4 regions of the Afipia carboxidovorans OM5 genome follow, and region 4 is predicted to be linked to each of the others. Evidence: predicted binding sites of a transcription regulator. Region 4 holds the regulator's gene; each other region holds the start of a gene.
What was found. Region 4 encodes LexA, which represses DNA repair genes until DNA is damaged. Its sites were predicted from a motif close to TGTTCNNNNTGTGTTCNG; they were not measured.

Region 1: OCA5_RS00635 (YifB family Mg chelatase-like AAA ATPase) is a predicted target of LexA. The motif match lies at 5,113-5,130, and genes of this name have one in related genera.
Region 2: OCA5_RS17185 (ImuA family protein) is a predicted target of LexA. The motif match lies at 6,008-6,025, and genes of this name have one in related genera.
Region 3: OCA5_RS14070 (ImuA family protein) is a predicted target of LexA. The motif match lies at 2,459-2,476, and genes of this name have one in related genera.

Annotation. Positions count from the first base shown of each region.
Region 1 is NC_015684.1:136,271-144,029, reverse strand. It holds gene olsB (l-ornithine N(alpha)-acyltransferase) at 1-485, opposite strand, end outside; gene OCA5_RS00645 (PAS domain-containing hybrid sensor histidine kinase/response regulator) at 607-2,829, opposite strand; gene OCA5_RS00640 (hypothetical protein) at 2,950-3,429, opposite strand; gene OCA5_RS00635 (YifB family Mg chelatase-like AAA ATPase) at 3,514-5,052, opposite strand; gene OCA5_RS00630 (PAS domain-containing protein) at 5,157-5,975, opposite strand; gene gshB (glutathione synthase) at 6,108-7,049, opposite strand; gene OCA5_RS00620 (YraN family protein) at 7,080-7,475, opposite strand; gene rsmI (16S rRNA (cytidine(1402)-2'-O)-methyltransferase) at 7,472-7,759, opposite strand, start outside.
Region 2 is NC_015689.1:17,079-24,837, forward strand. It holds gene OCA5_RS17165 (calcium-binding protein) at 1-1,469, opposite strand, end outside; gene OCA5_RS17170 (M23 family metallopeptidase) at 1,610-2,587, opposite strand; gene OCA5_RS17175 (type I secretion system permease/ATPase) at 2,799-4,526, shown strand; gene OCA5_RS17180 (HlyD family type I secretion periplasmic adaptor subunit) at 4,523-5,833, shown strand; gene OCA5_RS17185 (ImuA family protein) at 6,055-6,816, shown strand; gene OCA5_RS17190 (DUF6504 family protein) at 6,731-7,759, shown strand, end outside.
Region 3 is NC_015684.1:2,971,200-2,978,958, reverse strand. It holds gene OCA5_RS14080 (cisplatin damage response ATP-dependent DNA ligase) at 1-1,676, shown strand, start outside; partial or broken gene OCA5_RS14075 (UdgX family uracil-DNA binding protein) at 1,687-2,277, opposite strand; gene OCA5_RS14070 (ImuA family protein) at 2,535-3,344, shown strand; gene OCA5_RS14065 (DNA polymerase Y family protein) at 3,238-4,839, shown strand; gene OCA5_RS14060 (error-prone DNA polymerase) at 4,836-7,759, shown strand, end outside.
Region 4 is NC_015684.1:1,869,985-1,877,743, forward strand. It holds gene OCA5_RS08700 (DMT family transporter) at 1-120, shown strand, start outside; gene OCA5_RS08705 (BA14K family protein) at 204-623, opposite strand; gene OCA5_RS08710 (NADH:ubiquinone oxidoreductase subunit NDUFA12) at 871-1,281, shown strand; gene OCA5_RS08715 (DUF2155 domain-containing protein) at 1,399-2,292, shown strand; gene lexA (transcriptional repressor LexA) at 2,586-3,284, opposite strand; gene OCA5_RS08725 (hypothetical protein) at 3,655-3,951, shown strand; gene OCA5_RS08730 (molybdopterin molybdotransferase MoeA) at 3,978-5,186, opposite strand; gene moaC (cyclic pyranopterin monophosphate synthase MoaC) at 5,203-5,691, opposite strand; gene trpC (indole-3-glycerol phosphate synthase TrpC) at 5,696-6,493, opposite strand; gene trpD (anthranilate phosphoribosyltransferase) at 6,507-7,520, opposite strand; gene OCA5_RS08750 (peptidylprolyl isomerase) at 7,532-7,759, opposite strand, start outside.

The DNA.
Region 1 (7,759 bases), 1.7 Mb from region 4:
TGACGCTCGACAAGAGCCGAGATGTCGAACTCATCGTCGGAATAGAAGCCGCCGTGGTGCTCCGCCACGTCCTGGCGCAGCAGGCGATAGGTGCCCACCACGCGCTGCTTGCCGCTGAGCGTCGGCTTCGCGGCATGATCGATGACAAGGATGTGGTCGCAGAATTTGTCGAACACGTCCTTGTCGCGCCGGGCCAGCAGCGTCGGTGCATCCGCGATCGCATGGCCGTCCCGATAGAAAACCTTGTAACGCAGCTTCTGCGCGCGTTTCACGTCATCGCGCGTGGTGGCAAGCCGCACTTCGAGCTCGCCGAGGCGGCCGAGCGTATCGATGCGTGGAGTTACCGCCTCGAACCGAAGGAAATCGCCGCGGCGCGCGGGCTTCAGCCAGGTGGCGGCGGTCGTGGCTGCGGTGCGTGCAAGGTCGGGCTTGAGCCAGGTTTGCATCGCGCCGGGCTTGAAGCCGGCATCCGTGTCGCCACGCATCGTGATCCCCGCGGCGCTTCGTCGAATCGGTCAGAAGCGCTTCCGCGGGTGATAAAGCACGGCTAGCCCAATGGTTTTATGACAGTGCCGCGCGTGCTGCGTGCGACAGAACAATGACGGCTCATGCGGCGAGATGCGCCGGTGTCACGTCGCGCAATGCCTGCACGAGGTTGTCGCGGTCGAGCGGCTTGACGAGAAAGCCGTCCATGCCCGCCTCGAAGCAGGCGTAGCGATCCTCAACCAATGCGTTGGCAGTCAGCGCAAGGATCTTTGTGCGCGGAAGGCCACGCTCCGCCTCACGCGCGCGAATGGCACGCACGGTCTCGATGCCGCTCAGGTGCGGCATCTGCACATCCATCAGCACCGCGTCATAACGCGTGCCGGCCGTTTCCGCCGCGATCCAGGATTCCAGCGCCGCGCGGCCGTCGGTGCAGAGAACGGCTTCATGGCCGAGCTTGGTGAGCAGCGAGCGGATCAGCAGTGCATTGATCTCATTGTCTTCGGCAACAAGGATCGAAAGCTGTTTCGGTGTCTGTGGGCGCGGAAGCGGAGCTTCATCCGGCAAGTCCGGCGCGGTAGTGGAGGCGTCAGTGGTGAGGCGTGCTGCAAGCGAGGCTGCGCGCACCGGTTTGACGAGATAACCGGTGAACGCTGTCATCTCGGCCGGCTGCACATCGTGGCGCTCCGCCGGCGTGAACATCGCGATGCAATGAGCGGCAACCGCGGCCGCGCGGCGCCCGAACGCCTGCACGGCATCCGCGCCCAGCGCGTGATCGATCAGCACGGCATGCCAGGCGCGCTCCGGCAGCAGCGCCTCGGCAATGGCGAGGTCAGTGGTTTCGCACACTTGCGCGCCCCAGCGTGCGAGCCGCCGCGCCAGCAGCGACGAGGCAATTGCGTGCGGTGTCACCACCATCACAGCTTTGCCAGCAAGATCCGGCATGGGTGCTGCCGGGGCGGAAGTGTCGGCCGCTTCCAGAGGAATCGAGACCTCGAATGTGGTACCGCGGCCGATAGCGCTTTCCAGCGCGATGCGCCCACCCATCCGCCGCACTATGCGTTCGCTGATGGCAAGGCCAAGCCCGGTGCCGCCATATTCGCGCGCGATTTCTTCGCCCGCCTGTTCGAACTCGCGGAAGATGCGCTGCTGCGCATCGGGCGCGATGCCGATGCCGGTATCGCGAATGAGGAAGCTGATTTCGTTCGGCCAGATGCCGGGTTCGGCGATCAGCGCAACGCCGCCCTCGGCGGTAAATTTCACCGCGTTGCTTGCGAGGTTGAGCAGCACCTGCCGCAGCCGCGCGGCATCACCGATCACCTCGCGCGGCAACCGCTCGTCGACATAGGATGCGATCTCGATCTGACGGGCCTGCGCGCGCGGCGCGAGCAGTTCGGTGATCTCCTCGATCATTGCGCCGAGATGGAAAGGTCGGTGCTCGAGGTCGATCTTGCCGGCCTCGATCTTGGAGAAGTCGAGCAACTCTTCGACCAGCGACACCAGCGCCTCGCCGGAATCCTTCACCGCTTTTGCGTAAGCAGCCTGCTCGGGATTGAGCTGGGTGTCGAGCAGGAGGTTGCTCATGCCGAGGATGCCGTTCAGCGGGGTGCGGATTTCGTGCGACGCGACGGCGAGGAATTTCGATTTGGCGCGATTGGCGGAGACGGCGTGGTCGCGCGCGAGCCCGAGGGCATGCTCGCTCTCGGCGCGGTCGGTCACATCGCGGCCGACGCATTGCAGCTCGGCGCCCTGGTTGGCGTTGGGGCGCACCAGCGTCTCGCGCCATGCGATCCAGCGCGGGCCGAACGCGGTTTGAATCTTCTGGTCGTGCACGCGGGTGCCGCCGGGTTCGGTCGCGTCGTCACCCTGCTCGATCACCGGCAGAGTGCGGGTGCTGCCGAGCAGGTCGCTGCGCGGTTTGCCGGCGTAATGGCAGAACGTGTCGTTGACAAAGGTGAGGCGTCCGCGTGCATCGCGCAGCGCGATCAGGTCGCTTTGCGATTCGAACAGGCTTCGCGCGCGCTCCTCGGCTTCCTTCAATTCCCAATTGCGGTCGATCAGCGCTTCGTTATGCAGCGCGAGCTTGCGCATATTTTTCTTCAGCCAGCGCATCCGCATGCTGAGGGTGGCGAGTGCGAGGCAGGCGAGCGCGAACAGAAAACTGATGCCGAGCGCAAAGGCCTGCGGGTCATAGCCCGCGGTCTCCGACACACTGCCGCGGATGAAGCCGTAGGCCGCGCCGAAGGTTGCGGTGAAGATCAGGAGATAGCGGATCGTGCTGACGATCCGGCGATTGCGGCGGGTAAGCCTGCGCAGCGTCAGTCGCAACTGCTTGATCCCGTCCATGAACCGCCCCCGCTGCCTGTCGCCTCGACCGCTTGTCCGCGAGAGTGCCGCCGCAGCGTTGCGAATGGCTTGAGGCTTGAGGCCTTCGCGGGGCGCGATGCAAAGATGGCTAACAGAGTCTTAAAGCTGCGAGAGCACCAGCTGGCCCGGCTGGGGCGCGGCGCCGATCAGAAGCGCAGCGGCATCGCGAACCGACACCTTGGTCGAATTCACATAGAGGCGATAATCGCCGGGCTGTTCGGAGAGGTAGATGATCGGCTCGGAGGCCTTCTGGTGCTCGGCGATCGCAACGTAATGCATCGCCGCAGTTACCGGGCAGCCCTGCCGGGTCGGCGCAGCGTCGGGCGAGGCATCCACGTCGTCCACGACGGTAAAGTCGGCCATCTCGGGGCTGTCGACAAGCTGCACGCGCACCGTTGCGCGGCTCGCGTCATCGGTGAAGGAGACATGTTGCTGCGGCTGCCACGGCGCGGTGGCAATCTGCACCGAGGTATGCCCCACCGCGATGCAGGGTTGCGAGGCGGTGGTGAACTGCCCGCCCGCCAGAATGCCGACGGCGAGAAGGGGAATGGATGAGGCGAGCATCCGGAAATGCAACATGGCGAGACTCAACGCTTACACAACAAATGGCCACGGCGTGCCATGGTTTGGAAAGTGTAAAGAGCGATCGTTACTGTGCGGTTATCAGGCCGCGCGTTGCACGTCTTCGGCGAGCACGCGGTAGGACAACGCCTCCGCGAGGTGGATGCGGCCGATCGTGTCCGCGCCGTCGAGGTCGGCGAGCGTGCGTGCCACCCGCAGCACGCGGTGATAGCCGCGTGCGGACAGCCGCATGCTGTCGGCCGCCTCGCGCAGCAGCGTGCCGCCCGCGGTATCGAACGCCGCAACCTCGTCGAGCACCGCGGCCGGCGCTTCGGCATTGGTGCGGATATGCGGCAGGCCGAGTGCCGCATAACGGGCAAGCTGAATGTCGCGCGCCGCTGCGACACGCGCGGCAACCTCGCGCGAGCCTTCCGCCGGCGGTGGCAGCAAAAGATCGGAGGCACTGACCGCAGGCACTTCGATGCGCAGATCGATGCGATCGAGCAGCGGCCCGGAAAGCCGCGCCTGATAGTCGGCGCTGCAACGGTCGGGCCGTCCGCGCTTGCAGGAAAAGCCCGGTTCATAGGCCTGCCCGCAGCGGCATGGGTTCATCGCAGCGACCAGCATGACGCGCGCCGGATAGGTGATGCGGTGGTTGGCGCGGGCAACCGAGACCTCGCCGTTCTCAAGCGGCTGGCGCAGCGAATCGAGCACGCGCGCATCGAATTCCGGCAGTTCGTCGAGAAACAGCACGCCGTGATGGGCGAGCGAAATCTCCCCCGGCCGTGCCCGCAGGCCGCCGCCGGTCAGCGCCGCCATGCTCGCGGAATGATGCGGGGCGCGGAACGGCCGCTTCGAGGTTAGTGCGCCGCCGTTGAGCTCGCCGGCCACGGAGGCAATCATCGAAATCTCGAGCAACTCCGCAGGCGAGAGCGGCGGCAGGATCGAGGGCAGCCGTGCGGCGAGCATCGATTTGCCCGAGCCGGGAGCACCCACCATCAGGAGATGATGACCTCCGGCGGCTGCGATCTCGAGCGCGCGCTTGGCGCTTTCCTGGCCCTTGATGTCGCGCAGGTCGAGCGTCTCGGCGCCTGCTTCCGCGATCTTCGGCGTCGGCCGCGACAGCACCTGCGTGCCCTTGAAGTGATTGGCGATCTGGATCAGCGAAGCGGCGGCAATGATGGCAAGCTCCGGGCTTGCCCAGGCTGCCTCCGCACCGCAGGCGGCGGGGCAGATCAGACCGTGATCGTGTGCATTGGCGCCGATCGCGGCCGGCAGCACACCTGCGACCGGAGCAATCGAACCATCGAGGCCGAGTTCGCCGAGCACCGTGAAGCCCGCGAGCGCATCGGGCGGGATTGCGCCGATGGCTGCCATCAGGCCGAGCGCGATCGGCAGATCGTAATGGCTGCCTTCCTTCGGCAGATCGGCGGGCGCGAGATTGACGGTGATGCGTCGCGCCGGCAGCGCGAGTCCCGAGGCAATCAACGCCGCCCGGACCCGTTCGCGCGCTTCCGACACGGCCTTGTCCGGCAGACCGACAATGGTGAAGGCAGGCAGGCCCGGCGCGACCTGAACCTGGACATCGACGGCGCGCGCCTCGATGCCCTCAAAGGCCATGGTGGAGACGTGCTGAACCATCTGTGAGTCCACCTCGCGCCAACGGGCTGGTGGAACTTTACCCCTTTAACGGGTCAATGCAAGAACATTAAAAGAACAAAATAGGATAGCGTTGCAGAAACGCATCAGGCGAGGCTGGGCACCAGAGCGACATTGTCGGAAATGCGCTGCGGCAGGCGGGGCCGCAATTTCAGTCCGAAGACATGGGGAAAGCGCATCAGCTCGATATCGAAATTGGCCGATGGCACCGGAATCAATCCGCTGGAGACGTTCGGCCCATAAAGCCGGCCCCAGACGTCGACCCCCGCAAACTGCGGGATTTCCGAGAGCCGCAGATTGCCGATGCTGCGGGTAAACCCCAGCATGTCGCGGGCCCGGTCGTTCATCATGATGACCCAGCCGTCCTTGGTGTGGCCGACATCGTTGGCGATCGGGCAGGCCACAACCATGGCGTCGGGCGCGGTCCGGAAAAGCTGGTCGTAGACTTCCTTGTGGTGGTCGATCAGCTCGGAATAGACCACGAGGCAGACGGCGGTGTCGGCAATCGGCACCGGCAGAATCAGCCGCTGCCAGATCTTGCCGTTCTGCGTGGTCGGCAGCGTATAGCGCAGGCAGGCCGGAATGAGGTCGTCGGCGACCTTGCGATAGACCCGCGCATATTCCCCGCGCATCGGATTGCCGCTGGTCGAGAGCAGCGAGCCCGCACGGTCGCGACCGATGGCTCTTTGAATCTCCGCGCCGACATAGGTGTAGACGAAGTCGTCGCCCGCGGTCATCAGGAAGACGAGACGGTCGCGCAGCGGGTAGTTCGATTCCTCGGTCAGCCGCTGCAGCGTCAGGTCGCCGGTGGCGTAGAGGGTTTTCCACTTCGCCCAGAGGTATTCCATCGCGGCCGTCGTGAGCTCGCGCGGAATCGATGTGCCGCTGAAGACTTCGAGGGACATGAAAGGGCGATCTGCAATTGATGCGGATACGACTTAATAAAATCAAACTAAGAGAAAGCGGGATTAATCTGCCAAATCTTTGTCAGTAATTGATTAAGGCGATCATTCGTATTTGGTGCGCTTAAAAATTTCTTAACGGCGCTTTCGCTCGATCGCATCCCAGATGTCGGCGGCGACGTTGCGCCCGCTGAGATTTGCAATGGCGCGGATGCCGGTCGGCGAGGTGACATTGATCTCGGTGAGATGGCCGTCGATCACATCGAGCCCGACAAACAGCAGGCCCATCTCCTTCAGGCGCGGCCCGACCCGCTCGCAGATCTCGCGCTCGCGCGGCGTGAGGTCCGTTGCCTTCGCGGCGCCGCCCCGCACCATGTTGGAGCGCAGATCGTCGGCCGCCGGTACGCGGTTGACCGCGCCTGCAAATACGCCGTCGACCAGGATGATGCGCTTGTCACCCGCGCGCACGCCCGGCAGGAAGGCCTGCACCACCCACGGCTCGCGGAAGGTAGTCGAGAACAGATCGTACAGCGATCCAAAATTCATGTCCTGCGCGGCGATCCGGAACACCGCGGCACCGCCATGGCCGTAAAGCGGCTTGAACACCACGTCGCCATGCGCCTTGCGGAACAGCTCGATCTCCTCCTTGTCGCGCGAGATCAGCGTCGGCGCCATCAGGTCGGAGAATTCCATCACGAAGATTTTTTCCGGCGCGTCGCGCACGCTGGTCGGATCGTTCACCACAAGCGTCTTGGGGTGGATGCGCTCCAGAAGATGCGTGGTCGTGACATAGGCCAGGTCGAACGGCGGGTCCTGCCGCAACAGCACCACGTCGAAGGATTCGAGGTTGGCGCGTGTCGCGTCGCCCAGCGTGAAGTGATTGCCGATCTCGTCGCGGACACTCAACGGTTGCACCGGCGCGATCACCTCGCGGCCCAACAGCGAGAGCCGTTCGGGCGTGTAGTAGAACAGTTCGTGCCCGCGCTGCTGCGCCTCCAGAAGCATCGCGAAGGTCGAATCGCCGCGCACGTTGATGCGCGCGATCGGGTCCATCTGAACGGCAACTTTCAAGGTCATGGCGGGTCCGGCTGTGAAATGAAACGAGGATCAGAACGAAGTGGTGTCGAAGGCCGCTTCCAGATGGCGCGGAAATCGCTTCGGCGCAATCAGTATCACGTCGAAGCGGCAATCCAGATTCGCATGGTCGGGATGCGCGGCAAGCCAGACGGAAGCCGCCGTTGCGATGCGTTGCTGCTGGCGCGCGGTGACGCTCGCGGCCGCCTCATCGAGCGAATTGCGCGCCTTCACTTCGGCGAACACCAGCGTCGCGCGCCGTCGCGCCACGATGTCGATCTCGCCATGCGGGGTGCGGTAGCGCCGTGCCAGCAGACGGTAGCCTTTGGCGGCGAGGTAAAGACATGCGCGACGCTCGGCCGAGAGCCCGAGATGAAACGCCGCGAGATGCGCGGGATCGGCGGCCGGTTGCTCGCCGGGCGCTGTCATTCGTCTTTGCCTTCGTTTTTACCTTCCTGCGCGAGCGCAAGAGCGCGCGCATAAACCTCGCGGCGCGGATAGCCTGACAGTTCGACTGCGGCGGCAACGGCATCCTTGACGCTGCCGTGCGCAAGCTGTGCGCGCAGCAGATCGTCGAGCTCGGTCTCGCTCATCCGCGAGGCGTCGGCCGACGGCGGGCCGATCACCAGCACGAATTCACCGCGTGTTTCAAGCTCGTCGGCGCGTGCTGCGGCCTCGGCCAGCGGCATGCGGCGGATGTCTTCGTGCAGTTT
Region 2 (7,759 bases), on a different replicon from region 4:
GCGTTCTCGAAGAACACTGCGTCCAAGCCGCCACTGTCCGTGATGACGTTGACGCCGGAATTGTCGTGGAAGTACCAGTCGTTGCCAAGACCTCCTTCGATCTGATTGGTGCCGCTGGTATTGTCATCGATGGTGTCGTCGTCGTCGCCGGCATCGACAAAGTTGTCGCCGCCGTTCAGCTTGATGAGGTCGTCACCAGCGCCGCCATCAACTGAGTTCACCGCAGTTGCCACGGTGATATCGTCATCACCATCGCCACCAACGATGATGCTGCCCGATCCGGTTAAGTCGGTAATGGTGTCGTTACCCGCTCCGCCGTCGATTTGATCGAAGCCATCGCCGCCGTCGAGCGTATCGGCACCATCGCCACCGTAGATGACGTCATTGCCGGCCTCGCCGAGAACTGCGTCGTCGCCGGCATCACCATAAAGGGTGTCGTTGCCATTACCTCCGAAAATGACGTCGGTATCGTTGCCGCCGTGAATCTCATCATTTCCGCCTCCGCCGTACAGAAGGTCGGTACCGGCATCACCGAAAATGGTGTCGTTGTCATCGCCGCCGTCGATCTGATCGTTGTCAGCCCCGCCATGGATTTCATCGTCACCGGCTTGACCCAGGATAGTGTCGTTGCCAGCGCCGCCATAGATAACATCGTTACCGGCGCCGCCATCGATGCCGTCTGCTCCATCTCCGCCATCGATGGTATCAACGCCATCGCGACCATAGATGGTGTCATTCCCCTCGTTGCCATTCAGGTGATCGTCGCCGATTCCGCCGTCGAGGTAGTCGTTCTCAGTTCCACCGTTCAGCGTGTCATTGCCGGCTTCACCATAAAGAAGGTCGGCGCCTCCATCGCCATTGAGAGTATCGTCGCCGTCGCCGCCGTGAAGCTCGTCAGTATCATTGCCGCCGTTCAGCGAGTCATTACCGGCACCACCATAAAGCAGGTCAATGCCGGCGCCGCCAAATAGCGTATCCGCACCGTTGCCGCCATCAAGATAGTCATCACCGTTGCCGCCGTTGATGCTATCGTCTCCATCCTGGCCGAAGAGTTCATCATCGCCATCGTCACCAGCGATGAGATCGTTATCGATGCCACCCTCAATGTGATCATTCCCGTAGCCGCCAAAGAGGAGATCGGCGCCGGAACCGCCGAAGATCGTGTCATTTCCATCGTCGCCATAGATGTCGTCAATGCCGTCACCACCCTCAAGCCAATCGTCCCCATTTCCCCCACTGATGTGGTCTCCGCCATCTTGGCCGAAGATGGTGTCGTTTCCGTCATCGCCGTTGAGAAAGTCGTTGCCAGCGCCGCCTTCGATGTAGTCGTTGCCGCCGCCACCGCTCAGAAAGTCAGTACCGTCGAAGAACGGGCCGACAGATTGATCATATCCGTAGAGAAAGTCGTCATCGGATGTTCCGGTGTGCACATCCTGTCCGGTTGTTCCGTACCATACTTCACCTGGCATTGTTCGCTCCTATGATTGCGGCCGCATGTGCGGCGATGTCATGGAGGCGCGTTCAGGTGTCTTGCTCAATATAGTGAAATCAATAGGGCGCTATATCGAATCTGATAGCAGTTTCGACTGTCTGCCCATCGGCGACGACGTCAGAATGATCGCGAGAACGAATGGTCCAGAACCGTGTCTTGTCCGCGCAGCACACGGTATCGCGCTTTATAAGTGCCAGCTGTCCAACCATCCTGGGGCCGACGTATGCCAACGAACAATACCGACTGTGCCTTGCTATGATCCAAGGGAGCTTCCTTGTGATCCGCAACAATCTTTCCATCGGGTGCAATCAGGGTCATCTGCTGGACGTCGCCGGCGCGGAGACCGATCGTTCGGACGTAACCGATCAACGCCGGTGATGTGGAATCGAGCGTCGAGTCGAGCGCGCCGCCGGTCTCGATCATTTCGGAGGTAATGGGTCTCGGCGAAAATCCCGAATTGAGAACCATTTGTGCTCTGTAATCCAGAAACCTAGCGATTGAGGGAGCCCAAAGCGATGCATCTCCCCGACAAGAGCCCGTTGTACCTTTGGTTGAAAAGGGATCGACGACGCGGCCGTTGTGGCGAACCGTGAAATGCAGATGCGGGAACTCTGTGCGTCCAGACAGGCCGACCAACCCAATTGACTGTCCGGCAGATACCGGTTGGCCGGCTTTCACGCGGATGCTTCCCTCGCCGAGATGGCAGTATTGGGTTTCCCAGCCGTCGGAATGTGAAATGACGACACCATTGCCGCACTCACGTCCAGCCAACGACGGAGAGGGTTGGGATAAACCGATATCGTCCATTCCATCACGAGTACGTTCCACGATGCCATCGGCAGCCGCCAGAACGTTTACTCCTCTCTTTGAGTCGGCGAGCGTCGGAATCCGAAAGTCGGTGCCATTGTGGCCGTCATAGGTGAGGTGGCCACAGGCGTAGTCCCGCGCGGAGGAAGACTCGTCAATATCAACGTAATTCTGAATCACGCAGGACTGGCCGATCACGCAGTCGATAGGCAATAACAGCTCGAACGAATGGCAGGCGCCTGTCGAGACAAAAAAGGCGGTTAGAGCCGAGAGCATCTGTCGGCGCATAGGTAGTCTCCATATGCTCCCTCGATCTGCAACGGAGGTCAGGGATCAAAGAACGCTGCACCTCCGGGCGTTTATGCACCCCAATCGTGCTTGCCGGAATCCGCAATATATCGATTTTACTAGCTTGCCGGTCTGAGCATCTAAATCGGACAGTAGGCTTGCAAGTGCAAGAATGTGGCGCGATGAATGCCACCCTTCAGTGTGGTGCCGTATGGTCGACAACACGAACGCAGCGGCGCGCCGGACTCTCTATCGATTTGTTGCATGGGCGGGTGTGTTCGCCGGGGTTGCTAACGTTCTGGGACTCGCCGGTCCGCTCTTCATGCTGGAGATCTACGATCGGATCATTCCGAGCCGCAGTGTTCCGACACTTGTCGCACTCTTCGGAATGGTGTGCGTCCTCTACTTCGTGTCAGGGGTGCTTGATACGCTTCGAGCGCGGCTTATGGCGCGTATCGCGCTTGCCTTTGACGAGATGTTCTCGCTGCAGGTGTTCAGCGCGATAGCGGGAATCCAACTTCGAATAAAGGTAGAAGGTGATTCGCTCCGTCCTTCGCAGGATCTCGACCAGATCAGGACGTTTTTGTCTGGCCCGGGAATGGTCGCGCTGTTCGATTTTCCGTGGATGCCAATCTATGTCGTGGTCTGCTTCGTCCTGCATCCGGCGATCGGCGTTCTGGCCCTCGGGGGTATGATCGTGCTTTTGACCCTGACGGCTATTGCTGACCGCGGTACACGCCGCGTGTTGCACGCGGCGAACACGCTCGCCGCAAATCGTAATCTCATCGCCGAAGCCGCATTTCGCGACCCCGAGGCTCTTGCTGCAATGGGCATGACCGGCGCTGCTGCCGCAAAATGGCAGGACGCGCACCGAGGCTATTCCCACTTGCAGAGAAAGGCGGCTGACATCGCGGGTACACTCGCAGGCGCGTCGCGCGCATTACGGTATGGGCTCCAGTCAGCGTCACTCGGAATTGGAGCCTATCTTGTGTTGGGCAACGAGATGACGGCGGGGTCGATCGTCGCTGCATCGATTATCGTATCGCGAGCGCTTGTGCCCGCTGAACAGCTCATCGGCAACTGGCGGAATGTCCTGACCGCGCACCAAGCATGGCAACGATTGAGCGCTATCCTCAACTACGTTCGGAGTGAGGATTTGGAGCGCATCCAGCTTCCCGAGCCATCCGCGGCAATTTCAGTCAGCGGAGTATACGTTGCACCGCCGGCCGATCCGAAGAGACTTACAGTTCAAAATATCAACTTCAATCTCACGGCCGGGAACGTATTGGGAATCGTCGGGCCGAGCGGATCGGGAAAGTCGACTCTGGTTCGTTGCCTGGTTGGTGTATGGCCTGCGTTGCGCGGGCGGGTGTGTTTGGACGGCGCCTCGCTTGATCAGTGGCCATCATCGCTGCGAAAGCAGCACATCGGCTATATGCCTCAGACCGTTGAGCTCTTCCCCGGCACAATCGCGGAAAACATATCTAGATTACAATGTGGCGTTGACGATGCGGCGGTTGTCTGCGCCGCTAAGGCGGCGGGCGTCCATGAGCTCATCGTTCAACTCCCTGACGGCTATAACACGCGGGTGGGAGAGAGCGGGAACAATCTTTCTGCTGGCCAACGTCAGCGCATCGCTCTGGCGCGTGCACTCTTCGGCAACCCATTTCTCGTTGTTCTTGATGAGCCCAACTCCAATCTCGATACAGAAGGTGAGCGTGCTCTGGCGCGCGCGATCGCAGAGGTGCGAAAGCGAGCAGGGATTGTCATCGTTGTCGCTCATCGCGCAAATATCTTGGCCGAAATTGACTTTGTGCTCGTGATGGACAGAGGTTTGATGCGGGCGTTTGGCCCGAAAGACGAGGTGTTGAAGTCATCGAATAAATCTCGCAGTGCTCCGCCATGGCGAGTGATAGAGCCCGGAGCTGCAACCGCATGACGGAAAGCACACAGCGACTGCTACGACGATCCATGCAACGCCATGTGCTGTTCGGCACTACTATTATCGCATTCCTTGTGGTTGGTGCTGGCGGTTGGGCAACCACGACAGAATTGGCCGGTGCCGTCATTGCAACAGGAACAGTCGTTGTCGAAGGCAACGTGAAAGTGGTCCAGCATCCGACCGGCGGCGTCGTCGCGGATCTACGTGTTCGCGAAGGGCAAATGGTTGAAGCGGGCGAGGTCGTCATCAGGCTCGACGAAACGACCCTCCGCGCAAACCTCATGGTTGTTTCGAAGGGTATCAACCAGATTCTGGCGCGGAAGGCGCGTCTCCTGGCAGAGCAAGAGAATCTTGAGGACGTCCCGATATCCAGCGATCTGGCGGCTCGCGTTACGCCTGACGAAGCAAAGACCGTGACCGCGAATGAAATTCGTCTTTTTCGGGATCGACGCCTCAGTCGTGAAGGCCAGAAAGACCAGCTTCGCGAACGTATCCAGCAACTCCAGGAGCAGATAAGCGGTTATAAAGCGCAGCAAGGCGCCAAGACCGATGAAATTGCGTTGATCGAAAAGGAGCTTGAGGGGGTTCGGTATCTCTATGAGAACGGGCTAACACCTATTTCGCGGCTGCATAATCTTGAACGATCAAGCGCTCGTCTCCGAGGGGAGCGAGGTCAACTGATTGCATCTATTGCAGCGGCGAAAGGAAAAATCGCCGAAACGGAACTAGAGCTCATTCAGATCGACCAGAATCTCCGGAGTGAGGTGGCGACCGAACTTCGCGATCTCAATGTTCGAGAAGGGGAATTGATCGAGCGCGAGGTTGCCGCCCGTGACCAGCTCGAAAGAGTAGATATACGCGCGCCAATCGCAGGAATTGTGCATCAACTTGCTATGCACACTGTGGGGGGTGTTGTCCGGCCGGGCGAGGTTTTATTGCAGGTCGTCCCGATCAAGCGCGAGTTAGACATTGAGGCACGAATCCGTGCGCAGGACATCGATCGCATCGCACTTGGGCACGAGGCAGTGTTGCGGTTCGTCGCCTTCAACCGAAATTCCACGCCAGAACTGATAGGTGCAGTGACGAAGGTTTCGGCCGATGCCATCGCTGACAGCCAGACCAGCACAAGCTTTTACAAGACCATCATTACATTGAGTGCCGACGAGGCTAGGCGGCTTGGGCGCCGGACGCTGGTGCCGGGAATGCCCGTCGATTGCTATATCCGCACCTCGGATCGTACGGTTTTGTCGTATCTCGTTAAGCCCCTGGTTGATCATGCAACCCGCGCGTTCCGATACGACTGAACTGAGCCGGCCGATCAGCTTTCGTCCGCGGTTCCTCAAGCGGGAACTCTGGCGTGCCATAGCGTCAGCCCCTCACTGACCAGAAAATATATCTAAATCTTGGTCAGTAAGCGCAAAAGGCTGATCCGTTCCCCCGCGACATTTGGACGAGCCGGATTGACTCTCCGAAAGGACGAGAACAAACATAGAACATTCCTAAGCTGGAGAGCGTTACAACGGGCATGAGTACGTGCGCCCCCCAAACCGTCGTGTCCGAACTTCGGGCGCGCATCGCCAAGCTGGAGGGGAGGGCTGCGCATCCGCGCGGAACCCTCCCCTTTGGCGTTGCTACGATCGACCAGGTTCTGCCGGGGGGAGGCTTGGCGCGGGGAGCGCTGCATGAGGTCGCGGGAGGCGGCAATGGAGCGGTCGATGGCGCGGCGGCCGCGTTGTTCGCGGCCGGGATCGCCGCTCGAGCGTCCGGCAAGGTCCTGTGGTATGTGACGCGCCCGGACCTGTTCGCGCCAGCGCTCGTCCAGGCCGGGCTTGCGGCCGCGCGTGTGATCTACGTCGAGTGTGGCGATGAGAAGTCGCTGCTCGCGTGTTTTGAGGAAGGGCTAAAGCATCCCGGATTGGGCGTTGCTGTCGGCGAGGTGGCGAGGCTGTCGATGACCGCCTCGCGCCGGCTTCAGCTTGCGGCCGAATCCTCCGGCACGATCGGGCTCGCGGTCCGCCGCTGGCGGCGGCAGACCGAGGCCGCAGACTTCGGCATGCCGACAGCCGCAACCACGCGATGGCGCGTCTCCGCGCTGCCATCGGCGCCGCTGCCGGTGCCCGGCGTCGGCCGGGCACGCTGGCTGCTTGAACTGATCCGCAGCCGCGCCGGCGAAAGCGCGGATTTCGTTGTGGAGGCGTGTGATGACCAGGGTCGTCTCGCTCTTCCTTCCGACCTGGCCGACGGACAGGGTGCGAAGGATGCTGGGCGGCGCCGCGCCTTCGCGTGAGACGTCGCTCATTCTTGTTGGTCGCGACGGCCGACGTCGTGTGGTGCATGCTGCGGACGCGGCCGCGCAGCGCGCTGGGCTGCGCGTCGGTATGGCCGCCAGTAAGGCACAGGCTCTGGTGGGTGATCTCATTGTTCGCGATGCCGATCCCGATGCGGATCTCGCCGCGCTCGATCGTCTGGCGTTGTGGGCGCTCAAACGCTACGCGCCGATTGTCGCCGCCGATCCGCCCGATGGGCTTGTCATCGACGCGAGCGGTGCGACGCACCTTCATGGAGGCGAAGCCGCCATGCTCGAGGACATGGTGCAGCGCCTCGGCGCAGCGGGTATCACCACGCGAGCGGCAATGGCCGACACTTGGGGCGCGGCGCATGCGCTGGCGCGTTTTGGTGCGCGGCCGACTGTTGTCCTCCCCGCCGGCGCGAGTGCTGAGGCGATCATGCCCCTGCCGATCGCCGCGCTGCGCTTGCCGATCGACATCATCGACAGCCTGCGCCGGCTCGGCCTCGATCGCATCGCCGATCTCGAGGCGACGCCGCGCGCGCCGCTGGCGTTGCGCTTCGGACCGGAGCCCGGACGTCGCCTCGATCAAGCCATGCAACGCTTGAGCGAGCCGATCAATCCGATCCGCGCGCCGGAGATTGCCGAGGTCCGTCGTGCGTTCGGAGAGCCGGTGGCCGCGGCGGAAACGATTGCTCGATACCTTGCGAAGCTCGTGAGCGAACTTTGCGCATTGCTCGAAGCCCGCGGGGAGGGCGCGCGCCGCCTCGATCTCATTTATCATCGCGTCGATGCACATCTCGCTGCTGTCCGCGTCGGCATGGCTGCCCCTGTACGCGAAGTGAGGCGGCTGACGAGGCTTCTCACCGACAAGATCGAGACCATTGATCCTGGCTTCGGCATTGAACTGATGCGGCTCGCCGCGACGAGCGCGGAGCCGCTG
Region 3 (7,759 bases), 1.1 Mb from region 4:
ACCTGCTCGATCGCCTCGCTTATGAGCCCGGACGCAACAACAAGCTGCGGTTGATCACAGCGTATTTTCGTGAGGTGCCGGACCCCGATCGCGGCTGGGCGCTGGCGGCACTGACCGGTGCACTGTCGTTTCGCCACGCCAAGCCGGGCCTGATCCGCGACCTGATCACGGCGCGCACCGATCCCGCGCTGTTCGCACTATCTTACGATTATGTCGGCGACCTCTCGGAAACCGTGGCGCTGATGTGGCCTTCCGTTCATGCCTCCACGAACGGCGATGCGAAGCATTCTCCGACCCTCACCGAAATCGTCACCACGTTGCATACGCTTGGCAAGACCGAGATTCCCGCGCAGCTTGCAAGCTGGCTTGACGAACTCGACGAGACCGGACGCTGGGCGCTCTTGAAGCTCGTTACCGGTGGCTTGCGCATCGGCGTCTCCGCGCGGCTTGCCAAGACCGCGGCCGCAGCGCTTGGTGACAAGGACCCGCATGAGATCGAATTGATATGGCCAGGCCTCGCGCCGCCTTATCTCGATCTGTTCGCCTGGCTGGAAGGTCGCGCTGAAAAGCCGATCAATCGCGATCCTGCACCATTTCGCCCGGTGATGCTGGCGCATGCCATCGAGGATAGCGATTTTGCGGGACTCGATCCGGCAGATTTCATCGCGGAATGGAAGTGGGACGGCATCCGCGTGCAGGCTGTCAGTGGCCGCAAGAGCGAGGAGCATGTCCTCGCGCGGCTCTATTCGCGTAGCGGTGAGGACATCACGGCGAGCTTTCCCGATCTCGTACCGTCGCTACGCCTGCCCGGCGCAATCGATGGCGAGCTTCTGGTGCTGCGTGAGGGGCGGGTACAGAGCTTCAACGTGCTGCAGCAGCGGCTCAACCGCAAAAGCGTGACGCCGAAGCTGATGAAAGATTATCCGATCCATCTGCGTGCTTACGATCTACTTGCCGAAGGTGAGGATGACCTGCGCGACCTTCCGTTTATCGATCGTCGCGCACGGCTCGAGAGGTTCATTGCGCGGCTGGATGATCCGCGGATCGATCTGTCGCCGCAGGTGGTATTCGCGACATGGGATGACCTCACCGCCGCGCGTGCCAATCCATCAGATGCAGGCGCAGGCGACGATGCGGATGCCGTGGAAGGTGTGATGCTGAAGCGCCGTGATGCGCTCTATCTTCCCGGCCGGCAGAGAGGGCAGTGGTGGAAGTGGAAACATGATCCGCATGTGATCGACGCCGTGCTGATGTATGCCCAGCGTGGCCACGGCAAACGCTCCTCCTATTATTCGGATTACACGTTTGGGGTCTGGACTGTCGGTGAAGGTGGCGATGAGCTTGTGCCGGTGGGCAAGGCATATTTTGGCTTTACCGACGAGGAGCTTGTGCAGATCGACCGCTTTGTCCGCCGCAACACGGTCGAGAAATTCGGCCCCGTGCGTCATGTGGTGCATGAGCCGAACAAGGGACTTGTGCTGGAGGTGGCGTTTGAAGGGTTGGCACGCTCACCGCGCCATAAATCCGGCGTCGCGATGCGCTTTCCGCGCATCAGCCGGCTGCGCTGGGATAAGCCGCCGGGCGAGGCTGACCGGCTGGAGACGTTGAAACGATTGTTGAAGGAAGACCTCGCGTCTGTGGTCGCCGAAGGGTTGCTTGGCCGACGTGCAGGATGAGTGGCTGCCTTTAAATCTCTCGCAAGTAAGACGCTGCGAGTTTGAGGTCGCTGACGAACTGTTTGTACTCGCGCTCTTTCGAGTCCGGGTCCGGCAGACGTAACAGATAGGATGGATGCACTGTCACCAGCGCCTTGGCATCTTCCGCCAAGTCGAAGAGGCGGCCGCGGTTCTTTCCAATTGGCGTGATCTTACCGAATACGCATTGAGCTGCCGTGGCACCCATCGCAACCACCAGAGCAGGTTTCACCGTCGCGAGCTCCCGTTCATACCATGGCCGGCATGCCTTGATCTCGGGCGTGGTCGGCTTTTGGTGCAGGCGGATTTTTCCGCGCGGCACGAATTTGAAATGCTTCACCGCATTGGTGATGTAGGTTTTGTTGCGCGCGATACCGGCTTCTTTCAGCCCGCGATCCAGCACCTGACCTGCGGGGCCGACGAATGGTCTGCCGGCAAGATCCTCTTTGTCGCCGGGCTGTTCTCCGACGAACATGACGGCGGCATGGGCCGCGCCTTCGCCGAACACGGTTTGCGTCGCGTTCTTGTAGAGATGGCAGGCGCGGCAATGAGCAGCCTCTTCGCGCAGATCCGCGAGGTTTTCCTTGATGAAAAGATCGGGGGCGTGGGCTGCGGGGTGCATGATCTCGCCTTCTCCGTTTGGCAGGTCAACCGGGAACGGCCCGGCAAGTTTCCTCCTTCGTCGCTTCAATCTCTTTGGTTCTGTTGAAGAAAATTGCCGTCTCAGACTCTGGTTGACTCCTCCGGGCCTGATAGGCCTATACTAGAACATAACATGAACATAAATGGTGGCCCATCGTTGGAAAAGCGAAGGGTGCCTCTGATTTCAGGAACGGGCGCATGAGCAGCGCGCGGATGAGTACGCTTGCGTCCTTGCGGGACACGATCCGCCGTCTTGAGGCGCAGACCATGCCGCAGTGTGCGGAGCGCGTGGCGCTTGGCCATGCGGGAGCGGATGCGACGCTCCAGGGCGGACTGTTGCGGGGCGTGCTGCACGAGGTGTTTGCGCTTGAGACCCGGCAGTCTGCATCCGCGACGGGCTTCGTTGCAGGCATCGCCCAGCGGCTGGCGCAACAGCGTTCGATACTCTGGGTGCAGCAGGAGTTTGCGGAAGCCGAGGCGGGGGCGCTGTCGATGAGCGGGTTTGTCGAACTCGGTCTCGATCCGCGTCGCCTCGTGCTGGTGCGGGTGCCGAATGCGGAAACCGCGCTGCGGGCTGGCGCCGATGCATTGGCTTGCGATGCGCTGGGGGCAGTGGTGCTTGAATTATGGGGCAGGGCGAAAGCATTCGATCTTGTTGCCAGCCGACGGCTGACGCTGGCAGCGCAATCCTCCGGCGTGTCGTGCGTGATGTTTTGCACGGCAGCCGAGCCTGCCCTCAGTACCGCGGAAACCCGCTGGGTAGTGCGCGCGGCGCGCTCATTGCCCGGGCCGACATGGGAGGCCTGGGGCGCGCCGGTTCTTGATGCAGAGCTCGTGCGCAACCGCCACGGCCAAACCGGACGATGGATCATGGAGTGGAATTGTGATGAGCGTATCTTCCATGAACCGGCGGCGGATTCTCAGCCTCTGGTTTCCGCGCTTGCCGACCGATCGCATCAAGCGCCAGCACCTGCAGGGAGGTTGGTCGCGTTCAAGTGCGCCGGATGATGCATTCTTCCGCAAACCCTGGGTTGTCGCGGATAAACGCAACAACGCCTTGCAGATTATCGCGGTGAATGATGCTGCGGTGGCGGTCGGACTCGAGATCGGAATGCCGCTCGCCAATGCGCGGGCGATTTGTCCGGATATCGATGTATTCGATGCTGACGCAGCTGCGGATACGCAGGCGCTCGTTCATATTGCAGACTGGTGCGATCGCTTCACGCCGCTGGTGGCGCTCGATCTGCCTTATGGATTGTTTCTCGATATCAGCGGCTGCGCACATTTGTTCGGTGGCGAGGCGGCGATGCTGTCGCTTGTCTGCCGCTTGCTGTCGCGGCAGGGTTTTATCGTCAACGCGGCGATTGCTGGAACGCCGGCCTGTGCACGTGCTCTGACGCGAGCGGTGCCTGGCCGGATCGCGCCGGATGGAGAGGAAGCTGCAACAGTCGCGCCGCTGCCGGTGTTCGCGCTCGGCGTCGAAGATACGATTACGCGCGGACTGCGTCGCGCAGGCTTGAAGACCATTGGCGATGTCGCATCGCGTGCACCGCGTGAGATTGCCGCGCGGTTTGGCCAGGCATTCACGGATTTATTGCGCGAGGTGCTCGGGCAATGCGATGCGCCAATCAACCCACGCCGGCCGCCGCCGGATTTCATCGCAGAACAGCATTTTCCCGATCCGGTCGCGACCGAGGAAACGATTGCCGCAACGCTGTCCGGTTTGGCGCAAAAGCTGGTCGCTGCGATGGAACGGCAAGGCAAGGGTGCCCGGCGGCTGGAGGCGAGCTTCTTTCGTGCCGATGGCGCGGTGCGGACTGTCGTGGTGGATGCGGGGCACGCGGCGACGCGCGCCAACATGATCGACCGCTTGTTTCGTGAGCGGCTGGATGCGTTGATGGATCCGCTCGATCCAGGTTTCGGCTTCGATCTGATCCGTCTCTCCGCCAGCCGCGTCGATACCGTGGTGCAGGAGCAGCGCGATCTCGATGTGCATACGCAAGACAATGACGATGTGGCTGCACTGATCGACCGCATGACTGCGCGCCTCGGCCGCCAGCAAGTTGTGGTGTATCTGCCGCAGGACACGCACATCCCTGAACGCGCGATGCGTATCGTGCCGGTACAGCAGCATTTGCCGCAGGCTTTGTCGGCGCAGTGGCCTCAGCGATATGAGGGCGAGCCGCCGTTGCGTCCGCTGCGAATGTTCGAGAGGCCGGAGCCGATTTTTGTCATTGCGGATTTTCCGCATGGGCCGCCGGCGCATTTCAATTGGCGGCGAGCGCGGCATCGTATTGCACGGGTCGAGGGACCAGAGCGGATTGCACCGGAATGGTGGAATCTAGCGACTGGAATGAATCCGGCTAAGAACAGGGAGGCGCGGGCGCGCGATTATTTTCGCGTCGAGGACAGCGAGGGGTGTCGATTCTGGCTCTATCGCGAAGGGCTTTATCGAAGAGAAGTGTTCGAATTTCGCTGGTTCATGCAGGGAGTATTCGCATGACCTATGCGGAGATTGGTATCACCACGAATTTCTCGTTCCTGCGCGGCGCCTCGCATCCACAGGAGTATGTTCACAAAGCCAGCCGCTATGGTCTTTACGCGATCGGGATCGCTGACAGGAACACGTTGGCAGGCGTAGTGCGCGCGTACGGCGAATTGGGGAACCGCAACAGGAAGGTTCGTTACAATCCAAAGCTGCTGATCGGAACGCGGCTGGTGTTCGATGACGGCACGCCCGACATTCTGGCGTACCCGCGCGATCGCGAAGCTTACGGTCGTCTCTGCCAGCTTCTGAGCAAAGGGAAACTGCGCGGGGAGAAGGGCGAGTGCCACCTGCGTTTCGATGACCTTGCCGAGTTCAGCGAGGGCCAGTTGCTTGTCGTTGTTTCGTCCTACAGGTTTGATTCGGAAAAAATTTTACGTGTGCTGGGTGCTCTAAAAGAGCTTCCGGCAGAAGGTGTGTGGCTGGCGGCGACGTTGTTCTTTCACGGCGATGACCGCCGCAGGATGCTGCGCCTTGAGCATCTTGCGGCCAAGACTCATGTGTCGCTAATCGCCACGAATGATGTGCTGTATCACTTCCACCGCCGCCGGGCGTTGCAAGATGTTCTGAGCTGTATTCGCGAGAAGGTCACCATCCACGAGGCAGGAAGGCGGCTTGAGGCGCATGCCGAGCGGCATTTGCAACCGCACAAGGAGATGGCGCGTCTTTACAAGGATTTTCCTGACGCTTTGGAAGAGACGATCCGCTTTTCTGACCGCATCACCTTCTCTCTCGATCAACTGAAATACCAGTATCCCGACGAGCCAGTGCCGCCGGGCAAGACGGCGCAAGAGCATCTGCGCGATCTGACCGAGACCGGCATCCGGAAATATTTTCCTGAAGGGATTGATGAAGGATTGCGCGGCACGATCGAGAAGGAATTGCGACTGATCGAGAAGCTCGGTTACGCGCATTACTTTCTCACGGTGCATGACGTCGTGCGCTATGCCCGCTCGCAGCACATTCTGTGCCAGGGTCGAGGCTCCGCAGCGAATTCCGCAGTGTGTTTCATGCTCGGCATTACGTCGGTGAATCCCGCCGAGACCGATGTGTTGTTCGAACGCTTTATCTCCGAGGAGCGACTGGAGCCTCCCGATATCGATGTCGATTTCGAGCACTCCCGTCGCGAAGAGGTGATTCAGTGCGTCTTTCAGCGTTATGGTCGCCATCGTGCGGCTATTGTCGCGACCGTCATTGATTACCGGCCGCGCAGCGCGATTCGTGATGTCGGCAAGGCGCTCGGGCTGACGGAGGATGTCACTGCCGCGCTGGCAGACACGGTGTGGGGAAGTTGGGGCGACAGTCTCAGCGAGATGCAAGTCAAGCAGGCCGGGTTCGATCCCACCAATCCGATGATTGTGCGGGCCGTCGAGCTTGCGACTGAGCTGATCGGATTTCCGCGTCATCTGTCGCAGCATGTCGGAGGCTTTGTGCTGACGCAGGATCGGCTCGATACTTATGTGCCGATCGGACATGCGGCAATGGAGGACCGGACCTTCATTGAATGGGACAAGGACGACATCGATATTCTGAAGATGATGAAGGTCGATGTGCTGGCGCTAGGCATGCTGACCTGCATCCGTAAATGTTTTGATCTGATCGCGGATCATAAAGGTCGGCGTTATGAGCTGGCGGACGTCAGATCAAAAGATGATGATCCTGTTTACAAGATGTTGCAGCGGGGCGAGTCGCTCGGCGTGTTCCAGGTCGAAAGTCGGGCGCAGATGAACATGCTGCCGCGGCTGAAGCCGCGGACATTCTACGATCTTGTCATCGAAGTCGCGATCGTGCGGCCGGGGCCGATCCAGGGCAACATGGTTCATCCTTATCTCAAGCGGCGAAACCTGAAGCCTGAAGAGATCGAATATCCGTATCCGAAGGGTGGAAACCCGGACGAGTTGAAATCCATTCTGCACAAGACGCTTGGTGTGCCGCTGTTTCAGGAGCAGGCGATGCGCATCGCCATGGCCGCGGCGGAATTCACATCGGAAGAGGCCAACGGGTTGCGCCGTGCCATGGCGACGTTCCGTCATGTCGGCACCATGCCGAAGTTCGAGGAACGCATGGTCGGCCGCATGATCAAGCGCGGCTACGATCCGAAATTTGCGCAAAGCTGTTTCGATCAGATCAAGGGATTCGGCAGCTACGGTTTTCCGGAAAGTCACGCAGCCGCGTTTGCTCAGCTTGTCTATGTGTCGGCATGGCTTAAATGCTTTCACCCCGATGCGTTTGCTTGCGGTTTGTTGAATTCGCAACCGATGGGATTCTATGCTCCAGCGCAGATCGTCGGTGATGCGCGCACGAACGGCGTCGATGTGCGTGAGATCGATGTCTCCTTCAGCTTTTCCCAGAACACTCTGGAGGAGAAAAGCGGCCGGCATCACGCCTTGCGGCTTGGCTTTCGTCAAATTGATGGGTTCAAATGCGTCGATCCGGATGAACAGGAGTGGCGGCGAAGGCAGGGAAAGGACCCATTGGAGGATTGGGGCAGGGCTATTGTAGAAGCGCGCATGCAACAGCCATTTGCTTCGCTGGAAGATTTTGCGCGTGAGACAAGGCTGCCGAAGCGTGCGCTGATCCTGTTGGCCGATGCCGATGCTTTCCGTTCGCTTGGGCTTGATCGCCGCAGCGCGCTATGGGCCGTTCGTCGCCTGCCGGATGCTGTGCCGTTGCCGTTGTTTCAATCTGCGGCCGCACGCGAGCAGCCGGATGAAGGGAGCTCTCCCTTGCCGCAGATGCCGCTGCCGGAAGAAGTCGTTGCCGATTATCAGACCGTGCGGCTGTCCCTAAAGGGGCATCCGATGGAATTCCTGCGCGAGATGTTCGAACAGGAGGGAGTTGTGCCGTGTGCCGCGGTTTCACATGAAAATGATAAACG
Region 4 (7,759 bases):
ATTGTGCCGGTGACTGGAGTCGTGGCCTCGGCGATTTCACTCGGTGAGCCGCTGGGTGTGCCGCAGATCGGCGCGCTCGCGCTTACCATCGCAGGCGTTGTGATCGCGGCACGGGCATAGGCGTCTTCAGTTACTGAGTGCCTGTCAAAGAAAAAGCGGCGTATTGCTACGCCGCCTCTCTTGTCGAAAATGGAAAGAGCTGCTTACGGGCAGGGATGGCGCAGGCCATCGTAGCCGAGATAGGTGCCCGAGCGCGGATCATATGACTTGAAGCGTTGCATGCAGTAGCTCACGGCATCGCCCTCAACATAGGCCGGGCCGGGAGCATAGCCGGGGCCGTAGTAACCGTAGGGAGCCTGGCTCGCCGCGATCGCGCCGCCGATCAGCGCGCCGGCCGCAAGGCCCGCGCCGACGCCGCCCCAGCCGCCGCCACGGTGACCATGCCAATGGCCACCACGGTGGCCACGCCAACGCACCTGCTGCGTGAGGTCGGACGAGGTGCTCGTTACGGTTCCCGACAGAACGGGATTCGCGCTGAGCGGAGCGGCATTCGCGGTGGAAGCCATACCGAGCGGCAGCGCCAGAACAGCGGCTACCGCGAGACCCTTGGTCAAATTCATCATTTTTTACTCCAGTTATCCCTTGTGATCGGCCTAGGCACCTAACGCGCGGGATCGGGACGCGTTCCAAAAGAGTTCCCCAAAGTTGTCGGGAACTTTCTGGCGCTTGTGTGGCATGGTTCCATGACAAAGTGTCCTGTTCAAGCGCTCGTGTTCCGCACTACGGCCTTGCCCGGAGGTATCTGGACAACAGAGAGGGCGGGTGGCATCAAGGGCTCCGCAACGCTCCCTGTTCGGCATGGATTCCCAGATGAAGCTGTTTCTCTTGAGGATTTTTACCTGGTGGAACGGATTCACGTTCGGCACCCAGTTCTGGACCTGGCGCTTCGGCGAGCTGGTCGGGACCGACGAGATGGGCAACCGCTATTACCGGACGCGTGGCGGGAAGATCGATCCGACGCTCGGGATCGAGCGGCGCTGGGTGCTCTATAACGGCTACACCGAATCAACCAAGGTTTCGCCCGACTGGCACGGCTGGCTGCATCACACCGCGGATGTGCCGCCGACCGAAGAGCACTACACGCCGCGGGACTGGCAGAAGCCGCATCGCCCGAACCTGACCGGTACGCCGGCAGCTTATCGCCCTGCAGGCTCGACGCTTGGGAGCGGCCAGCGTCCCAAGGCAACCGGTGACTATCAGGCCTGGACACCGGGAAGCTGAACGAGGCGGGCGACGCGCCCGCCCTTTCGCTGCCGCAATGCCCGTGTTAACCGATGGCCTCGCGCCGCGGGTGTCCGCCGAATGTCGCGAGCCCGAATCGCCCGAGCAGAGCGTGCAATGCTTCGAACCGCCGCCACGATTTCGTTTGCGACACTGATCGCGGCCTCGCTGTTTGCCTTGCCGCCGGCACGCGCGCAGATCGGCAACATCTTTTCCGATCAGCCGCTGCGTCCGCCTGCGGGCCTGTCGCATGGCGATCCCACGCAAGATCCCGACGAAGAGGAAGTCCCGGAAATTCCGCAGGGTCGCCTATTGCCTGCGCCGCAGGCTGCGCGTCCGCTGCCGCCGGGGCAGGGTGCGCCACGCCCCGGAGCGGTGCAGTCCCAACCGCTGGCGCCGCCGCCTGGCAGTGCGACAGCACCGCAGCAGCAGCCTCCCAACGTTGCGGTCAATCCGCCGCCCGGCAACGCGCTGCCGGGACAGAAGCCGCCGGCCGGCAATCCGCAGCAGTCTCCGGCGACGCTGCAGCCCGGCGATGAAATCGTCACCGAGCCACCCGCGATCAAGATCCCGAACAAGAAGGCGGTGTTCTCCGGCCTCGACAAGATCACCGGCCGCATCATCACCTTCGATCAGGATATCGGCGAGACCGTGCAGTTCGGTGCGCTGCGGGTGAAGACGGATGCGTGCTACACGCGCCCCGCGACGGAAGCCGCCAACACCGACGCCTTTGTCGAGGTCGACGAGATCACGCTGCAGAATGAAGTGAAGCGGATTTTCTCCGGCTGGATGTTTGCGGCAAGCCCGGGCCTCCACGCGGTGGAGCATCCGATCTATGACGTGTGGCTGATCGACTGCAAATCACCTGAGCAGCCCGTTACCGCGCAGAACGAGCCGGTGAAGCCCGCACCGCCGCCGCAGCAAACACAGCAGCGGCGTCAGGCACGGCCGCAGCCGGCCCAGCAGCCGCGCCAGCCCGCGCCGCCGCCACCTTTCGGCGGCTATCGCTGATCTAAGCCATCGTTGATTTCGTGCCGCCGCTGACCGCAACGCGCTCGTGCCAGTGCGCGAGAGCTCGCCATAGATTGCGATTTTTTTTTACTTGAGGTGCGCGACCATCGTTGCGCGTGGATTTGATCCGCGCCCGCTCGCCGCATCCAACAGTTACCCTGCAACTCAACTATGAGCGTGCAGAGAGAGTTGGATTGCTTCGTCGCTTACACTTCTCACAATGACAATTCACAGTCGGGCATTCGCGCGCCGACCGCATTCTCAGGCGTTGTGATGTCGCCTCAAGTCTTGGCTCAGTACTTGCGGTACAGTCCGATGAGCTTGCCCTGAATCCGCACGCGGTTCGGCGGCAGGATACGGACTTCGTAGGCGGTGTTGGCGGGCTCGAGCGCAATGGAAGCACCGCGACGGCGGAAGCGCTTCAGCGTCGCTTCCTCCTCGTCGATCAGCGCAACGACGATGTCGCCGGTGTCGGCGTTCTCGCTGCGCTGGATCAGCGCCATGTCGCCGTCGAGAATGCCGGCCTCGACCATCGAATCGCCGCGCACTTCGAGCGCGTAGTGCTCGCCGGCGCCGAGCATGTCGGGCGGCACGCTGATGGTATGGCTGCGGGTCTGCAACGCCTCGATCGGCGTGCCGGCTGCGATGCGACCCATCACCGGCACGGCAACGGGCTGTTCGCCGCTTTCATCAAAGCTCGCCGGGCCGCGCGCCTTGCCGAGGTTGCCTTCGATCACGCTTGGGGTGAAGCCGCGACGGCCGCCGCTGCCAAGTGCGGGCTCGGGCAACTTGATGACTTCGATGGCGCGGGCGCGATTGGCGAGCCGGCGGATGAAGCCACGCTCCTCAAGCGCGGTGATAAGGCGATGAATGCCGGACTTCGAGCGCAGGTCGAGCGCATCCTTCATCTCGTCGAAGGAGGGGGGAATCCCGCTTTCCTTGAGGCGCTCGTTGATGAAGCGCAGCAGTTCGTATTGTTTGCGTGTCAGCATCCGGCCCAGCCCTCAATTCTTGATCTGCCGGGCCTTCAACCCGGTCGTCGCGGCACCTGCCGATGTTCTTGCAGGGTGCTAGACTCACTCGAAACAAATCATGAACATACACTATATGTTCCATACATGTTCCGCAATAGTTAAATTCTTATGAATCTAATCGGCCCAATTTTACAAATTCATGCCGAACGGGCCTTTGCATCGTTCCATCGTGCTGAGGCGGGGCCGGCCAGTTGCGAACTGGATCACGAGCTATTCCGCGCCGGATTGAACGTCTTCTAATTCCAGTCTGGCTTTCTGCGATTGAGCCGCGCGGCACATCATCCTAGGTCTTGCGCGCAACACACTGCGTGCCGGGAGGAGATTGCCGATGGACTATCACAACGAGGAGCCCACGCAGGTCGAGGTCGATCACAACCTGATGGTGACGTTCTGCCGGATGCTCGACAACTCCGCGCTGCCGCCGATGGTGGTGATGCGGATGATGGCATCGGCCCTCGGTGCAATCTATCGTCAAACGTCGAGCGCGCATCAGGCGCAGGAGTGTCCGTGCGGTTGGGTGCCGTTGCCGTCGGATCTCGAGATGCTGCAGGCGGAGATGGAAGCGTCTGCGCGTCGCAGGCCGGTTGCCAATCTTTCGAATATGCAGATCGCCGGACGCGCCTGACGGCGCGTGCGATGCCGCGCGGCGCGTTACGCCGGCAGACGGATCACGTCACAGCGCTCGCCTGCCTGCGCGGCCGGTGCGAGCGGAGGGCGGACCAGCAGAACATCCGCCGCGGAGAGATTGCCGAGCAGCGAACTGTCCTGAAGATTGACGGTAGTCGCAATCGCGACGCCGTTGTCGTTGAGAACGCGCGCCCGCAGATATTCCTGCCGATGATCGTTCGGAGGAAGAGCGTGGCCGAGAATTGCGGTCTCGATGCAGTGGTTGACCTGTGCGCGGCCGAGCATCGCGCGGATCAGCGGCACCGCGAACACGAACGAGCACACGTAAGACGATGACGGATTGCCGGGCAGGCCGATCACGCGCATCGATCCGCAGCGGCCGTGCATCATCGGCTTGCCGGGGCGCAGTGCGATCTTCCAGAACTTGATGTCGGTGCCTTCGGCTTCGAGCGCGGGCTTGACCATGTCGTGATCGCCGACGGAAGCGCCGCCGCTGGTGATGAGGAGGTCGGCTCCCATCTCCTTCGCGCGGCGGATCGCGGCGCAGGTGTCTTCCATTGTATCGTGCGCGATGCCGAGCGAGATCGTCTCCGCGCCGGTGCTGCGCATCAACGCCTGGATCGCATAGGCATTCGAATAAATAATCTGGCCCGGTCCCGTCTGCGAGCCCGGCATCACCAGTTCATCGCCGGTCGCGAGAATGGCGATCTTCGGCTTGCGATGCACCGGCAGTGTCGGATGGTTCATCGAGGCTGCAAGCGAGAGGTCGCGATCAGAGAGGAGGGTGCCACGCCGCAACATCACGTCGCCTTCACGAAAATCGAGGCCGGCTTCGCGGATGTGGCGGGGCTTCGGAGCGGCTTCAGCTAATGTGATAAAATTGTGTTCGCGCTCGACGTCCTCCTGAATGACGATGGTGTCGGCCCCTGCGGGAACGACGCCGCCGGTGAAGATGCGAACCGCCTCGTTCGGACCGATCGCGGGCCCCTCGAACGGCCGACCGGCCGCGCTCTCGCCGATCACGGTGAGGCGCGCGCCCTTCGCGGCGTCGGTGGTGCGGACCGCGTAGCCGTCCATCGCCGACATCGGTGCGGGCGGCTGGGTGCGGAGGGCGGCGAGGTCGCGTGAGAGCGTGCGGTGGAGCGCGTCGTCGAGGGAAACGTCTTCTTCAGGAAGGGGTGTGACGCCGTCGAGAATGGAGTTCAGCGCATCGGCGACCGACATCAGCGACATGGCAGGGCGTCCGTTCTTATTTTTCATGTTTGTAGTGGCCGGATTTGCCGCCGCGCTTTTCCAGAAGGCGGATGCCTTCGATGTGGACGCCACGTTCGACCGCTTTGATCATGTCGTAGATGGTGAGGCAGGCGACGGAGACCGCGGTGAGTGCTTCCATCTCGACACCCGTTGGGCCTTTCACCTTGACGCTTGCCTCGACGCGGCAGCCGGGCAGCTTGTCGTCGGGCACGATGTCGAGCGTGACCTTGGACAGTGCGAGCGGATGACAGAGCGGAATGAGGTCGGAGGTGCGCTTCGCTGCCATGATGCCGGCCACGCGCGCGGTGCCGAGCACGTCGCCCTTCTTGGCATTGCCCTGGACAATGAGATCGAGCGTCGCCGTGCTCATGATCACAAACCCCTCCGCGACTGCGACGCGCTCGGTGGCATCCTTCGCCGACACATCGACCATATGCGCTTCGCCCTTGGCGTCGATATGGGTGAGGGTGGGGTTATCGGTCATCGCGTCATGAGGCCTTCGCAAGCAGGGTGCGGGTGGCGGATGTAACGTCGGTCTGCCGCATCAGGCTTTCGCCGACGAGGAACGTCTCGATGCCGACGCGGGCCAGCCGCGCAATGTCGGCGGGCGTGAAGATGCCGCTCTCGCCGACCATGATGCGATCATTCGGTACGGAGGCGGCGAGCGCCTCGCTGGTCGCAAGCGTGGTCTCGAAGGTGCGCAGGTTGCGGTTGTTGATGCCGAGAAGCTTTGAGCGCAGCTTCAATGCGCGCTCAAGCTCGGGTTCGTTGTGTACTTCGAGCAGCACATCCATGCCGAGGTCGAGCGCTGCAGCCTCGATGTCGCGTGCGGCGGCGTCATCGAGCGCCGCCATGATGATAAGGATGCAGTCGGCGCCATGCGCACGCGCCTCCATCACCTGATAGGTGTCGTACATGAAGTCCTTGCGCAGCACCGGCAGTGAGGTGGCCGCGCGCGCCGCCACCATAAAATCGAGGTGGCCCTGAAACGAGGGCGTGTCGGTGAGCACGGACAGGCAGGTCGCGCCACCCGCCTCATAGGCGCGCGCCAGCGCAGGCGGATCGAAATCGGCGCGGATCAAGCCTTTTGAAGGCGACGCCTTCTTGATCTCGGCAATCAGCGCGAATTGCTTGTGCGCAAGCCGGTCGCGGATCGCCTTCGCAAACCCGCGCAGGGCCGGCGCATGGCGCGCGGCCGCCTCGACCTCGGCCTGCGGATGCGCAGCCTTGGCAGAGGCGATTTCCTCGCGCTTGTAGCGTTCGATCTTTTGCAGGATGTCGGACAAAGATTGATCTTCCTCAAGCACGGGAAACTGCGACGAGCTGCGCGAGTTTGTCGGCCGCGGCCCCACTGTCGAGCGACTTGATGCCGAGTGCAACACCTTCCTTCAGGTCATGCGCCTTGCCTGCGACAACGAGTGCGGCGCCCGCATTCAGGAGCGCGACGTCGCGGTAATCGTTCTTCACGCCGTTCAGCACCGCCGCAAGCGCGGCCGCATTAGCGGTGGCATCGCCGCCGCGCAGATCGGCATTCGCAACTGTGGCGAGGCCGCCGTCCTCGGGCGTGACGGTGAACGAGCGCGTGACGCCGTTCGCCAGCTCGGTGACGTAGGTCGGGCCGGTGAGGGTGATCTCGTCGAGCCCGTCGGAGCCGTGCACCACCCAGGCCGCCGTCGCGCCGAGGTTTTTGAGAACCTGCGCCACCGGTTCGACCCAGTGTTTCGCGAACACGCCGATCATCTGCCGCTTGACGCCGGCCGGGTTCGACAGCGGCCCGAGCAGGTTGAAGATGGTGCGGGTGCCGAGTTCCTTGCGCGTTGGCCCGACATGGCGGATCGCCGGATGATGCGCCGGGGCGAACATGAAACCGATGCCCGCCTTGGCGATGCAGGCGCCGACCTGCTCCGGCGTGAGTTCGATGTTGACGCCGAGCGAGGCGAGCACGTCGGCCGCGCCCGACTTCGAGGACATCGCGCGGTTGCCGTGCTTGGCGACCGGCACGCCCGCGCCCGCGACGATGAAGGCCGCGCAGGTCGAGACGTTGACCGAGCCCGAGCCGTCGCCGCCCGTGCCGACCACATCGACCGCATCGTCGGGCGCAGTGACGCGCAGCATCTTGGCGCGCATCGTGCTGACGGCGCCGGTGATCTCGTCCACGGTTTCGCCGCGCACGCGCATCGCCATCAGCGCGCCGCCGATCTGCGAAGGCGTGGCCTCGCCGGACATCAGGTGGTCGAACGCAGCCACGGCCTCGTCGCGCGACAGCGATTTGCCATCGGCGAGCTTGGCGAGGATCGCCTTGAAGTCGCTCATCGCAGGTTCGCTCACTGGCTGCTCGCGGCACCCGTCGCGATCGCGAAGGCGTTCTGGTTCACCTGGACGCCGGCCTTGGCTTCGAGATGGGTGATGTACTGACCGATCTGCTCGTCGCTCAGGTTCTGCTCGAGCGCTTCCTTCATCTTCTTGGAGTCTTCGGACTCCAGATCGACCGTCGGCGTCGTCACGTTGACAACCTTGAGCACGACGAGTCCGTTGCCGGCCGCGCCGTTATC